DNA from 2 places in the Streptomyces sp. NPDC048270 genome. Region 2 is predicted to be linked to the other one. Evidence: riboswitches for the same ligand, from Rfam matches in the RefSeq annotation. Region 2 holds a riboswitch; the other holds the start of a gene.
What was found. A riboswitch is a leader RNA that binds a small molecule or an ion and turns the genes downstream of it on or off. The one in region 2 is predicted to bind ZMP and ZTP.
Positions count from the first base shown of each region.

Region 1: it holds a riboswitch for ZMP and ZTP, as region 2 does, so the genes downstream of both, glyA (serine hydroxymethyltransferase) here and AB0D66_RS10225 (bifunctional 5,10-methylenetetrahydrofolate dehydrogenase/5,10-methenyltetrahydrofolate cyclohydrolase) in region 2, are expected to answer to the same signal.

Region 1 covers NZ_JBEZLV010000034.1:24,559-31,463, reverse strand. The annotation lists gene trpS (tryptophan--tRNA ligase) at 1-473, opposite strand, end outside; gene glyA (serine hydroxymethyltransferase) at 1,222-2,490, opposite strand; ZMP/ZTP riboswitch at 2,525-2,615, opposite strand; gene rocD (ornithine--oxo-acid transaminase) at 2,725-3,930, shown strand; gene AB0D66_RS25950 (glutathionylspermidine synthase family protein) at 3,970-5,160, opposite strand; gene AB0D66_RS25945 (hypothetical protein) at 5,175-5,477, opposite strand; gene AB0D66_RS25940 (hypothetical protein) at 5,594-6,424, shown strand; gene AB0D66_RS25935 (PLP-dependent aminotransferase family protein) at 6,522-6,905, opposite strand, start outside.
Region 2 covers NZ_JBEZLV010000008.1:104,115-111,019, forward strand. The annotation lists gene AB0D66_RS10210 (pyridine nucleotide-disulfide oxidoreductase) at 1-99, shown strand, start outside; gene AB0D66_RS10215 (MAB_1171c family putative transporter) at 96-1,256, shown strand; gene AB0D66_RS10220 (peptide MFS transporter) at 1,299-2,816, opposite strand; gene AB0D66_RS10225 (bifunctional 5,10-methylenetetrahydrofolate dehydrogenase/5,10-methenyltetrahydrofolate cyclohydrolase) at 2,942-3,787, opposite strand; ZMP/ZTP riboswitch at 3,839-3,933, opposite strand; gene AB0D66_RS10230 (class I SAM-dependent methyltransferase) at 3,991-4,752, shown strand; gene AB0D66_RS10235 (RNA polymerase sigma factor) at 4,969-6,558, shown strand; gene AB0D66_RS10240 (SRPBCC family protein) at 6,752-6,905, opposite strand, start outside.

The DNA of each region.
Region 1 (6,905 bases), on a different contig from region 2:
ATGTGCTGGCGCTGGTCCTCACCGACGGGGACGGCGTTCGCCTGGTAGAGCAGGATGTCGGCGACCTGGAGGATCGGGTACGTGAACAGGCCGACGGTGGCGTTGTTCGCCCCCTGCTTGGCGGACTTGTCCTTGAACTGGGTCATCCGGCTGGCCTCGCCGAAGCCGGTGATGCAGTTCATGACCCAGCCGAGCTGGGCGTGCTCGGGCACGTGGCTCTGGATGAAGAGCGTGCAGCGCTCCGGGTCCAGGCCGGCGGCGAGCAGCTGCGCGGCGGAGAGGCGGGTGTTCGCGCGGAGGTCCTTCGGATCCTGCGGCATGGTGATCGCGTGCAGGTCGACGACCATGTAGAACGCGTCGTGCGTCTCCTGGAGGGCGACGTACTGCCGGATGGCTCCGAGGTAGTTCCCGAGGTGGAACGAACCGGAGGTGGGCTGGATGCCGGAGAGCGCGCGAGGACGATCAGAAGCCATGGCCTCATTCTCTCAGGTGCGGGGGCGGGCTCGGGCCCGCCGCTGGCCGGATCCTTCCGGGTCGCGGCGGGCCGTTCCGTGCCGGGCCGCGGTACCGGGCGGTAGCCCGCCGTCCGGATCCCACCCCGGCCAAGCGACCGCTTTCCCCCACAACCCTCGCCGCTGCGCGGGGCCCCACGGCTCCGACCCCGCCCTCGCCGCTGCGCGGGGCTTCGCGGGGCGCTGCCCCCACCCGCGCCACAAACGCCGGCGGGGCTGACTGGTGCGGCCCCGGCTTCGCCCCGGACAGCGCTGCCGCTGCGCGGGGCTTCGCGGGGCGCTGCCCCCACCCGCGCCTCAAACGCCGGCGGGGCTGAGTGGGGCGGCCCAGGCTTCGTCCCGGACCGCGCTGCCGCTGCGCGAAGCCGTGGGCTCCACCCGGCCGACACCGCTACGCGGGGCTTCACGGGGGCGCTGCCCCCACCCGCGCCTCAAACGCCGGCGGGGCTGGGTGGTGCGGCCCGGCTTCGTCCCGGACCGCGGTGCCGCTGCGCGAAGCGGCTCCGCCCGGCCGACACCGCTACGCGGGGCTTCACGGGGGCGCTGCCCCCACCCGCGCCTCAAACACCGGCGGGCAACCCGGCCGCATGCGGTGGACGGCGTCGGGCATATCCAGCCCCGCCGGCGATTGAGGCGCGGGGTCCGGGGCGGAGCCCCGGTTTTGGAGCCGCGCCGGCGAGGGCGGGCGCGGGGCTCGGCTCCGCAGGGGTCAGGTCAGGGGGAGGCCCGGGGCCGGATAGGCCGACATCAGGGCCCCGACCTCGCCCCGGATCGCCAGGAGCGCGGCCTCGTCCGACTTGGCCGCCGCCTCCACCGCCCGCGCGATCCACTCCGCGACCTGCCCCATGTGCCCCGCACCCAGACCCCGCGACGTCAGCGACGGCGTGCCGATCCGGATCCCCGACGGGTCGAACGGCTTGCGCGGGTCGAACGGGACCGTGTTGTAGTTCACCACGATCCCCGCGCGGTCCAGCGCCTTGGCCGCCACCTTGCCCGGCACGTCCCGCGAGGTGAGGTCCATCAGGATCAGGTGGTTGTCCGTACCGCCCGACACCAGGTCGAAGCCCCGCGCCAGCAGCGCCTCGGCCAGGGCCTTGGCATTGGCCACCACGGCGTGCGCGTACGCGGTGAACGCAGGCTGCGCCGCCTCGTGCAGCGCCACCGCGATACCGGCCGTCGTCTGGTTGTGCGGCCCGCCCTGCAGCCCCGGGAACACCGCCTTGTCGATGGCCTTCGCGTGCTCCTCGCGGCACATCAGCATCGCCCCGCGCGGCCCCCGCAGCGTCTTGTGCGTGGTCGTCGAGATCACGTCCACGTGCCCCGCCGGGGACGGGTGCGCCCCGCCCGCGATCAGGCCCGCGATGTGGGCCACGTCCGCGACCAGGACCGCGCCCGCCTCCTCGGCGATCGACGCGAACGCCGCGAAGTCGATCGTGCGCGGCAGGGCCGTACCCCCGCAGAAGATGATCTTCGGGCGCTCCGCCAGCGCGAGCTCCCGCACCGCGTCGTAGTCGATCAGCCCGGTGTCCGGCCGGACCCCGTACTGCACGCCCCGGAACCACGAGCCCGTCGCCGAGACGCCCCAGCCGTGCGTGAGGTGCCCGCCCATCGGCAGCGCCATCCCCATCACCGTGTCGCCCGGCTCGGCGAAGGCCAGGTAGACGGCCAGGTTCGCGGGCGAGCCGGAGTACGGCTGGACGTTGGCGTGGTCCACCCCGAACAGGCCCTTCGCCCGCTCGACGGCCAGCGCCTCGACCCGGTCGATGTTCTGCTGGCCCTCGTAGTAGCGGCGGCCCGGGTAGCCCTCGCTGTACTTGTTCTGCAGCACCGTGCCGGAGGCCTCGAGGACTGCGGCGGACACGTAGTTCTCACTGGGGATCAGGCGCAGGGTCTCGGCCTGCAGGGTTTCCTCCGCCGCGACGAACGACGCCAGCTCGGGGTCGGTCGCGAAAAGGGCGGGATGGCGGCTCGCGGACATGGCGGGCTCCTCCGGGGTCGATGTGATCGGTACCCCGCGAGGCCCAGGCGAGCGGCCCTGTCTGCGGTCGAGCGCGCACGACTCCCCCGGAGTTCGTTCTCCGTACGCCAGTCGCCGTGCGTACCGCCCACCTTAGCGGGCGCGCCACGGGAAAGGTTTCTCCAGCCCTTCGGCGAGCGAGGATGGAGGGTGACGCCACCCTCGTCACAGGCCTGACGGACGATCGGAGACCCCGTGTCGACAACTGCTGATGCCATCCGCTCCGCCGACGCGCACAGCGCGCACAACTACCACCCGCTGCCCGTCGTCGTCGCGTCCGCGGACGGCGCGTGGATGACCGACGTGGAGGGCCGCCGGTACCTGGACATGCTCGCCGGCTACTCGGCGCTGAACTTCGGGCACGGCAACCGCCGCCTGCTCGACGCCGCCCGCGCCCAGCTGGACCGGGTCACGCTCACCTCGCGCGCCTTCTTCCACGACCGCTTCGCCGACTTCTGTACCGAACTCGCCTCGCTGTGCGGCAAGGAGATGGTCCTGCCCATGAACACGGGCGCGGAGGCGGTGGAAACGGCCGTGAAGACCGCCCGCAAGTGGGGGTACGAGGTCAAGGGCGTGCCGGACGGCCACGCGAAGATCGTGGTCGCCGCCGACAACTTCCACGGCCGGACGACGACGATCGTCTCCTTCTCCACGGACCACGAGGCGCGCGACCACTTCGGCCCCTACACGCCGGGCTTCGAGATCGTCCCGTACGGCGACCTCACCGCGCTGGCCCACGCCATCACCGAGAACACGGTCGCCGTGCTGCTGGAGCCGGTCCAGGGCGAGGCGGGGGTGCTCGTGCCGCCCGCCGGGTACCTGCCCGGCGTACGGCAGCTCACGCGCGAGCGGAACGTCCTGTTCATGGCGGACGAGATCCAGTCGGGGCTGGGCCGCACCGGTCGGACCTTCGCGTGCGACCACGAGGAGGTCGTCCCCGACGTGTACATCCTCGGCAAGGCGCTCGGCGGCGGGGTGGTGCCCGTCTCGGCCGTGGTCGCGGACCGGGACGTGCTCGGCGTGTTCCGGCCGGGCGAGCACGGGTCCACCTTCGGCGGGAACCCGCTGGCCTGCGCCGTCGGCCTGGAGGTCGTCGCGATGCTGAAGACCGGCGAGTACCAGCAGCGCGCCACCGAGCTCGGCGACCACCTGCACCGGGAGCTGAACCTGCTGGTCGGCGGGGGCGCGGTGACCGCCGTACGGGGGCGGGGGCTGTGGGCGGGCGTGGACATCGAGCCGTCGCACGGGACCGGACGGCAGATCTCCGAGAAGCTGATGGAGCGGGGCGTCCTGGTGAAGGACACCCACGGGTCGACCATCCGCATCGCCCCGCCGCTGGTGATCAGCAAGGAGGACCTGGACTGGGGGCTCGAACAGCTCCGGTCGGTGCTGTCGGCCTAGCGGACCCTGCCACGCGCCCCGCGCCCGAGCGCCGAGCGCCTAGAGGATGACGTGGGGCAGGAAGCGGGCGTACTCGTCCGTGACCGGCCCCGCCGATTCCCGGATGCCGAGCCCCGCCGCCTCGTCCTCGACGACCCACGCGCCGAGCACCACCCGGTTGCCGTCGAAGTCGGGCAGCGGGGCCAGGCCCTGGAAGCAGTACCGCTCGTCCTCGCGCGCCTCGAACGGCGCGCCGCCGGCTTCGTGGAGGGTGACTCCGGCGCCCTCGCGGCCGAGCAGCGGCTTGGCGACGTAGCCGCCCTCCCCGGCGAGCTCGCGCGGGCCGTCGAGGTAGGCGGGCAGCAGGTTCGGGTGCTCCGGGAAGAGCTCCCACAGGATCGCCAGCAGCGCCTTGTTGGACAGCAGCATCTTCCACAGCGGCTCGATCCAGCAGGTGGTGCCGGAGCCGCCGCCGTGGTCGTAGGTGCCGAGGACCTGGGGGCCGAACTGGTCCGTGGCCAGCCACTCCCAGGGGTAGAGCTTGAAGCAGCTGCGGATGAAGCGGAGCTTCTCGTCCACGAACCGGCCGGACAGGCTGTCCCAGCCGATCTGCTCGACGGACAGCGCCTGGGTGTCCAGGCCCGCCTGCTCGGCGGTCTCCTGGAGGTAGGCGACCGTCATCAGGTCCTCGCCGAGCTCGTCGGTCTCGGAGTGCGCGAAGTGCAGCGGGCCGGGCGGCAGCAGCTCGGCCTGGCGGCGCCAGGCGTCGACCAGGCGCTCGTGGAGGGAGTTCCACTGATCGGCGCCGGGGAAGCGCTCCTCCATCCAGAACCACTGCGGACTGGCCGCCTCCACCAGGGAGGTCGGGGTGTCGGCGTTGTACTCCAGCATCTTGGCGGGGCTGCCGGAGCCGTCGTAGCGCAGGTCGAAACGGCCGTAGAGCGACGGCTGTTCGGCGCGGCGGCGCCAGGACTCGGCGATCAGCGCGGCCAGCTTGGGGTCGGTGATGCCGAGGTCCGCGAAGCGGTCGTGCTCGACGATGTGCGCGGCGGCGGCCAGGCACATGGCGTGCAGCTCCTCGACCACGTTCTCCAGCGCCTCGACCTCGGGGAGCGTGAAGGAGTAGTACGCGCTCTCGTCCCAGTAGGGGCGCAGGGAGTCGTCGGGGTAGCGGGTGAGGGGATAGATCAGCCCCTGTTCCTCGACGGTCTTCTGCCAGTCGGGGCGGGGCTCGATGGTGTGCCGCTGCATGGGTTCCGGTTTCCTCAGCCGCCGCTGGAGCCGGAGCTGGAGTGGCCCCCGATGCCGCCGCGGGTGACGGCGGACTTGTCGAAGCTGCCGCCGGTGACCTTGCCGTTCTTGACGCTGCCCCCGTAGTAGTACGAGCCGGTCCCGCCGCTCTTGCAGTCCTTGTTGTTCAGGTGGTCCAGCGAGGAGCGGGACGCACAGCGCTTGTCCGGCTCGTTGCTGCTGCCGCAGGCCACGAGCGTGGCGGCGAGCAGGCCCATTCCGCCGAGCGCGACGGCGCCCGAGCGCATACGGCGCTTGTTGGTGCTGCTGGTGTCCATACCTGCTGCTCCCCCTATGTCCTGGCGTGCTCCCGACAGACTAGAGCGGAGCCCCCGGCCGATGGAATCCGGCCGTCCTCAGATCCGTGACCTAGAGTCAGTTCGTGCTCATTGGGATGATTTGCGCACTCGGTGCGGCGGTCTGTTTCGGTACGGCGTCGGTTCTCCAGGCGGTCGCGGCGCGGGCGGCGGAGCCGGGGACGGGGTCCGGAGTGGACCCGGCGCTGCTGCTGCGCGCGGTCCGGCAGTGGCGGTATATCGCCGGTCTGGGCCTGGACGCGGTGGGCTTCGTCCTCCAGATCATCGCGCTGCGCCACATCCCCATCTACGCGGTCGGCGCCGCTCTGGCCGCGAGCCTCGCGGTGACGGCGGTGGTCGCGGCCCGGCTGCTGAAGGTCCGCCTGTCGCGGACGGAGTGGGGCGCGGTGGCGGTGGTGTGCGCGGGGCTGCTGATGCTGGGCCTGGCTTCCGGGGCCGAGGGCACGGGGACCGGCTCGCTCGCCCTGAAGCTGGGGCTGCTGGTGGTGGCGGGGCTGATCCTGCTGGTCGGCGTGGTGGCGGGCCGGCTCCCCGACGGGCCGCGGGCCCTGGTCCTCGGCCTGGCGTCGGGCACGGGCTTCGGCGTCGTCGAGGTGGCCGTCCGCCTCATCGACTCGGTCCGGGACCTGGGCAACCCCGCCCTGTACGCCCTCCTGCTGGGCGGCGGCGCGGGCTTCCTCCTGCTCACCTCGGCGCTGGCCCGCGGCTCGGTGACCGCGGCGACGGCCGGCCTGGTCCTGGGCGAGACGATCGGCCCGGCGGTGATCGGCGTCGTGTGGCTCGGCGACCGCACCCGCGAAGGCCTGACCTGGCTGGCCGTCCTCGGCTTCACGGTGGCCGTGGCCGGAGCCCTGGCCCTGGCCCGCTTCGGGGAGCCCCCGGAGCCGGCGGCCGCCCCCGTACGGTGATCCCCGGCGACCCCGGCCCGACCGGCACGGGCACCGGCAGGGGGCTGGCAGGCGCGGCGAGCCCGGCCCGACCGGCAAGGGCACCGGCAGGGCGCTCCTACGGCAGCGCCGCCGACAGGGCCGCCAGGGTCGGGGTCCAGGCGCTGTCCGGTGGGGTGCCGTAGCCGACGACCAGGGCCTCGCGGGGCGGCAGGGACGCCTCGGGGTGGCGGAAGGCGGACAGTCCCTCCAGGGAGAGGTCCTGCCAGGCCGCCGACTGGAGGACCGAGCGCTCCGTCCCCGCCGGGAGGTCCAGCACCGCGTGCAGGCCCGCCGCGATCCCCGAGACGCCGGCCCGGTCGCCGACGGCCAGGACGAGCTCGTCGCGGCGGCGGCGGTAGCGCAGGCGCATGCCGCGTACGTGGCGGTCGTAGGCCCCCGACGTGATGAACTCCGCCAGCGTGAGCTGGTCCAGGGCGCTGGAGGCCCGGTCGCCCATCCC
Region 2 (6,905 bases):
GTGCCCGGCACGCCCGGCCCGGGGAGGCCCGGCCCGGTCGGCCCGGCGGGCCCGGTGGACCCGGTCGGCCCGGCGGACCCCGTCGGACAGGCCCGGTGAGCGAGGGGATCCTGCGCTTCCTGCCCGGATCGGTCATGATCCTGGCGCTGCTGATCAAGGCGCCCGCGCTGCGCCGGGGGTGGGACCAGCCCCTGAACCGGGCCGCGTGCGCGCTGCTCGTCGTGGGCGCCCCCCTCACGTTCCTGGCGTCGCCGTCGACGATCTCCACGGTCAACCGGCTCACCGGCGTGGTCAACTTCTCCGCGCCGCTGGTGTTCGGACTGATCACCGTCTTCTCGGGGACGTGCGTCGTCCTGGTCCTGCAGTGGGGCGGCGGCCCGCCCGCGGCCGTGCGGCGGGCGACCCGGCTGACCGTGGCCGTGTTCGGTGCGGTGACGGTGGCGATCGTGGTGCTGTTCGTGATCGGCGACGCCCCGGTGGAACGGCTCCGGGACCTGGACACCTACTACGCGACGACGCCGTGGATCCGCGAGATGATCGTCTGCTTCCTGCTGGCCCACACCGTCGGGACCTCGGCGCTGACCGTGCTGTGCGGGAAGTGGCTGCGCCGTGCGGACCCGTCGCTGCGCCCGCTGCGCACCGGGCTGGCGCTGATCGTGTGCGGCGGGCTGCTGGACCTGGCCTACCTCGCCGGGAAGTGGGCCTCGGTGGCGGCCCGCTGGGCCGGCCGGGACTGGGTGGTCTCGGCGGACGCGGCCCTGGGGCTGGCCTACGGGGCGGCCCTGCTGATCGGTACGGGGTTCGTCGTGCCGCTGGCCGGCGGATCGGCGGCCTGGCAGGACTTCGGCCGCTACCGGCGGCTGCGTCCGCTGTGGAAGGCGCTGCGCGGGTGCGCCGCCGCCCGGGTCCGGACGGTACCGCTGGCCTGGTGGTCGCCGGTCGGGATCCGCCTGGTCCACCGCGAGTCCGTCATCGACGACGGCATCCTGGCCCTGGCCCCGTGGTTCGACCCGGCCGTACGGGACACCGCGTACGCCGTGGCGCGCGGGCAGGGGCTGCCCGAGGCGCGGGCCGCCGTGGTCGCGGACGCGGCCATGCTCGCCGCGGCCTGCCGGCTCCGGGCGGCCGCCGGCGCGGCGGGCGGGCACCCGGACCCGTACCGGCTGGACAGCGGGCCGCTGGACGCCCTGGCCCGGGAGTTCCGCACCTCCCCCATCGTCGCCGCGGCGCGGGACGCGGCCACCGCGGGGACCTGAGCGGCGGGGCGGGGGGCGGCGCGGGGGCCGGCGGCGGGAGGATCAGGCGGGCGTCAGCGCCGGCCGCGCGACGACGGCGGCGGCCGCCTCCCCGGTGAGGACCCTCAGGCGCCGGGTGAAGTAGACCATCACCGCGCCCGCCGCGATCACCATGGCGCCCTGCCACAGGAAGTTGAGGCTCTGGCCGATCACCGCGTCCAGCCGCGGCAGCTGCGCCCCGATGGCGTCGCCGGTGGCGGCGGCGAGGAACCACACGCCCATCATCTGGTTGGTGAAGGCTCGCGGCGCGAGCTTGGTGGTGACCGACAGGCCCACGGGGCTCAGGCACATCTCGCCCATGACCTGGATGACGTACACGCCCACCAGCCACATCAGCGAGACCTTCACGCCCTTGGAGGCGATGGCCGCCGCTCCCGACATGACCACGAAGGAGGCGCCGGTCAGCAGCAGGGCCAGGCCGAACTTGAGCGGTGTGCTCATCCGCCGGCCCCGCCGCACCCAGAAGGCGGCGAAGAGCGGCGCGAGGACGATCACGAACAGCGCCGGCAGGGACTGGGTCCAGCTGGCCGGGATGTGCCGGCCGAGCAGGGACAGGTCGGTCTTCTGGGCGGCGAACATGTTCAGCTCGCTGCCCATCTGGTCGTAGACCAGCCAGAACAGCGTCGCGGCCAGGAAGAGCCAGACGTAGGCGCGCAGCCTGGTCCTCTCCACCTGGGTGACCTTGGGGCTGCGGTACATCGAGAACAGCACCCCGGCGGGGACGACGAGGGCGACCACGGTGAGCGTGAAGGTGATGCCGTCGATGCTCAGGGCGTGCGCGGCGGCGAGCAGGGTGATCAGCACGGCCGTGAAGACCAGCCCGTACGAGGACGTGCGCCGGACCTTGGCCCGCTCGGCGGGTGTCAGCCGGACCACGGGCTCCTCGCGCAGCTGCCGGGCGAGCCTGCGCCCGCCGAGGACGTACTGGACCAGACCGAGGGCCATGCCGACGGCGGCGGCGCCGAAGCCGAGGTGCCAGTCGACCTCCTCGCCGAGGTAGCCGACGACGAGCGGGGCGATGACCGCGCCGAGGTTGATGCCCATGTAGAAGATCGAGTAGCCGGCGTCGCGCCGCTGGTCGTCGTCGGCGGCGTAGAGGCGGCCGACGAGCGCGGAGATGTTGGGCTTGAGCAGGCCGGTGCCGATGACGATGAGGACCAGGCCGGGCCAGACGACGGCGGGCTGCGGGAAGGCCATGAGGACGTGTCCGGCCATGATGACCACACCGCCCCACAGGACGGCCCGGCGGGCTCCGAGGAAGCGGTCGGCGATCCAGCCGCCGGGCAGCGCCAGCAGCGAGATCATGGCCATGTAGACCCCCTCCACCGCCTCCGCGGTGCCCTCGTGGAGGCCCATGCCGCCGTGGCCGCGGGAGGCCGCGAGGAAGTGCACGAGGATCGCGACCATGCCGTAGAGGCTGAAGCGCTCCCACAGCTCGGCGAGGACGAGGGTGGCGAGCCCGCGCGGATGCCGCTTCGGGTGCCGGGGTGCTTGCGTCTGCGTGTCCTTCGGTCCGTTCACCTGTCCAGTGCAGCGCCGGGGGCGGAGTGCCGGGATCGGTCCTTCGGCCCGTTACCGGGGGAAACGCGACGCCCCGGGCCGAAGGGCCCGGGGCGTTCCGCGTGCCGCAGGGGGCGCGGAGGGGGTCAGAGGTCCGCGAGGTCCAGCCCGGCCTGCGCGGCGGCGGCCCGCACGGTCTGCTCGAGGAGCACGGCGATGGTCATCGGGCCGACCCCGCCCGGTACCGGCGTGATCAGCGAGGCGCGGGCGGCGGCGGACTCGAAGTGCACGTCGCCGACGTTGCCCTCGTTGTACCCGGCGTCCAGGACCACGGCGCCCGGCTTGATGTCCTCGCCGCGGATGAACTCGGCCCTGCCGACTGCGGCGACCAGCACGTCGGCCTGGCGCACGATCGAGGGGAGGTCCCGGGTGCGGGAGTGGCAGTAGGTGACGGTGGCGTTCTGTTCCAGCAGCAGCATCCCGGCGGGCTTGCCCAGGATCGCGCTGCGGCCGACGACCACGGCGTGCTTGCCGGTGAGGTCCACGTCGTAGGCGGCGAGCAGGCGCATGATGCCGCCGGGGGTGCAGGAGACGAAGCCGGGCAGTCCGAAGCCCATGGCGGCGAAGGAGTGCATGGTGACCCCGTCGACGTCCTTGCCGGGGGCGATGGCCTCGAAGGCGGCGCGCTCGTCGATGTGGTGCGGGACGGGGTGCTGGAGCAGGATGCCGCTGATCTCCGGGTCCTCGGAGAGCGCGGTCAGGGTGGCGACCAGCTCCTCCGTGGTGGTCTCGGCCGGCAGCTCCACGTGGCGGGAGGTGATCCCGGCCTTGGCGCAACGGTTCTGCTTCATCCGTACGTAGGTGACGGAGGCGGGGTCCTCGCCGACCAGGACGGTCGCGAGACAGGGCGCGGTGCCGGTGCGCTCGGTGATCTTCGCCGCGAGGGCGGCGGTCTCCTCCGAGATGCGGCGGGCGAGGGCGGTGCCGTCCATCAGCTGGGCAGTGGCAGTCGTCACGGGGTCTCCTGAACGTCGCTGCGGATCGCGGTTCGCCCAGGCGCGCGGCAGTCGGCGTACGCCACGTACGCCGGGCCGCTCCCCGGTGGTGATCCACCCGAACGCCAGTCACGGCCCGCGGGCCACTCTAGTCGACATATCCGGTGGATGACGGGCGCCCGACCTGGGACGATCCAGACATGACGCGCACTTTCGACCACCTTGTCGCCGAAGCCGACGCGGTCTCCGTGGACGGCTGGGACTTCTCCTGGCTCGACGGCCGGGCCACCGAGGAGCGCCCGTCCTGGGGCTACCAGGGGCTGCTCAAGGAGCGCCTGGCCACGGTCCGGTCCGCCCTGGACATCCAGACCGGCGGCGGCGAGGTGCTGGCCGGCGCGGGCCCGCTGCCGCCGCTGACGGCGGCCACCGAGTCCTGGCCGCCGAACATCGACCGGGCCACCCGGCTGCTGCACCCGCTGGGCGCGGTGGTGGTCGCCGACGCCGACGAGCCGCCGCTCCCCTTCGGCGACGGGGCCTTCGAGCTGGTCGCCAGCCGGCACCCGGTCACCGTCTGGTGGGACGAGATCGCACGGGTCCTGCGGCCCGGCGGCACCTACCTGTCCCAGCAGGTCGGTCCGGCGAGCGTCTTCGAGCTGGTCGAGTACTTCCTCGGCCCGCAGCCGGAGGAGGTCCGGCGCGCCCGGCACCCCGACGACGCCGTGACCGACGCCACCAGGGCGGGCCTGGAAGTCGTCGACCTGCGCTCGGAACGGCTGCGCACGGAGTTCCACGACATCGGAGCCGTGATCTACTTTCTCCGGAAGGTGATCTGGATGGTGCCCGGCTTCACGGTCGGGCAGTACCGGGACCGGTTGCGCGAGCTGCACGAACAGATCGAACGCGAAGGCCCGTTCGTCGCGCACACCGCCCGCTTCCTCGTCGAAGCCCGCACAACGGGCTGACGATCGGGGCGGACGGATCCGCACCGGAAAGGGTTGCGCGGCCACAGCGTGGCGCAGGTCACTCAATTCAGCGCGTAACGAATCGACTCGGGCATGCGATGAACCGACAGGTGTCCTCGCGCGGCCCCGGAATACAGACCCCCCTCGGGTCTGTTTCCCGAGTTCGCGCGATGATGTCCCGCCCACCCCATATCTGTTCGCAACGAGAGGCTCCTTGTGTCGCTCAGCCCGTCCCGTACGTTCCCTCCGGAGATCGCCGAATCCGAGGCCCTCGTCGCGCTCGTCGAGCGCGGCCGCGAGCAGGGTCACATCAACGGTGACGACGTGCGCCAGGCCTTCGAGGCCGGCCGCATCCCGGTGGACCAGTGGAAGCGGGTCCTGCGCAGCCTGAACCAGGTCCTGGACGAGGAGGGTGTCGCCCTCCACGTCAGCGCCGCACCCGCCACGAAGGCTGCCGCCAAGAAGCCCCGCAAGGCAGCCGCCGCGCCGGCCCGTACCGTGGCCAAGAAGGCGACCGCGGCGCCGCGCCCCATCGGCGCGCGCAAGACCTCGGCCGCCGCGCCCCCGGCCACCGCTGCGGCGATATCCGCTCCGTCGGCCTCCGCCACCGAGGACGAGGCGACGGCCGAGGCCGCCGCCGAGCCGAAGAAGCGGACGGTCAAGAAGACCGCGACCGCCGCGAAGAAGACCGCCACCAAGAAGACGGCGGCGAAGAAGACCAGCGCCAAGGACGCCGACGAGGGCGAGACCCCCGTGGCGGAGGGCGAGGACTGGGCGGCCGAGGACCTCGCCGACGAGGCCGAGGAGGAGGCCCCCAAGACCGGCGGCACCCAGGGCTTCGTCCTGTCCGACGACGACGAGGACGACGCCCCGGCGCAGACGGTCATGGTGGCCGGCGCCACCGCCGACCCCGTCAAGGACTACCTCAAGCTCATCGGCAAGGTGCCGCTGCTCAACGCCGAGCAGGAGGTCGAGCTCGCCAAGCGCATCGAGGCGGGTCTCTTCTCCGAGTACAAGCTCGAGGAGGAGGACGACCACAAGCCGGCCTTCAAGCGCGAGCTGGAGATCCTGGTCGAGGACGGCCGCCGGGCGAAGAACCACCTGCTGGAGGCCAACCTCCGCCTCGTGGTCTCCCTCGCCAAGCGCTACACCGGCCGCGGCATGCTCTTCCTGGACCTGATCCAGGAGGGCAACGTCGGCCTGATCCGCGCCGTGGAGAAGTTCGACTACACCAAGGGCTTCAAGTTCTCCACGTACGCGACCTGGTGGATCCGGCAGGCGATCACGCGCGCCATGGCCGACCAGTCGCGCACCATCCGCATCCCCGTGCACATGGTCGAGATCATCAACAAGCTCGCCCGCGTGCAGCGCCAGATGCTCCAGGACCTGGGCCGCGAGCCCACCCCGGAGGAGCTGGGCAAGGAACTCGACATGACCCCCGAGAAGGTCATCGAGGTCCAGAAGTACGGCCGCGAGCCGATCTCCCTGCACACCCCCCTGGGTGAGGAGGGCGACAGCGAGTTCGGTGACCTCATCGAGGACTCCGAGGCGGTCGTGCCCGCGGACGCGGTGTCCTTCACCTTCCTCCAGGAGCAGCTCCAGTCGATCCTGGGCACGCTCTCGGAACGCGAGGCGGGCGTGGTCTCCATGCGCTACGGCCTCAACGACGGCCAGCCCAAGACCCTGGACGAGATCGGCCGCGTGTACGGGGTCACCCGTGAGCGCATCCGCCAGATCGAGTCCAAGACCATGTCGAAGCTGCGCCACCCGTCGCGTTCGCAGGTGCTGCGCGACTACCTCGACTAGGCCCGAGGGACTCAGGCCGGTCGGAAGACGGGCCGCTCGGGGGTGAACGGCAGGGAGGCACCCTGCGGAACCGGACAGGCGTGCGCGCGCCGGATCCGCAGGGTGTCGCACCATCCGTCCGTGATCGGCGTTCAGGCCGCGCCGGTGCCGGAGCGGGCCCCCGCAGCGGGCCCGCCGCAGGGGGCCGCCGGGATCAGCTCGCGGAGTGCTCCAGCAGGTGCTTGAGCTTCTCCTCGCCCCGGGGCATCTCCTTGCGCATCATGGGCTTGACCAGGAGCGGGACCAGCGCCCGGCCCATGCCGTGGCCCTCGAAGTCGACGGACAGGGTGACGCGTGAGCGGGCCCCG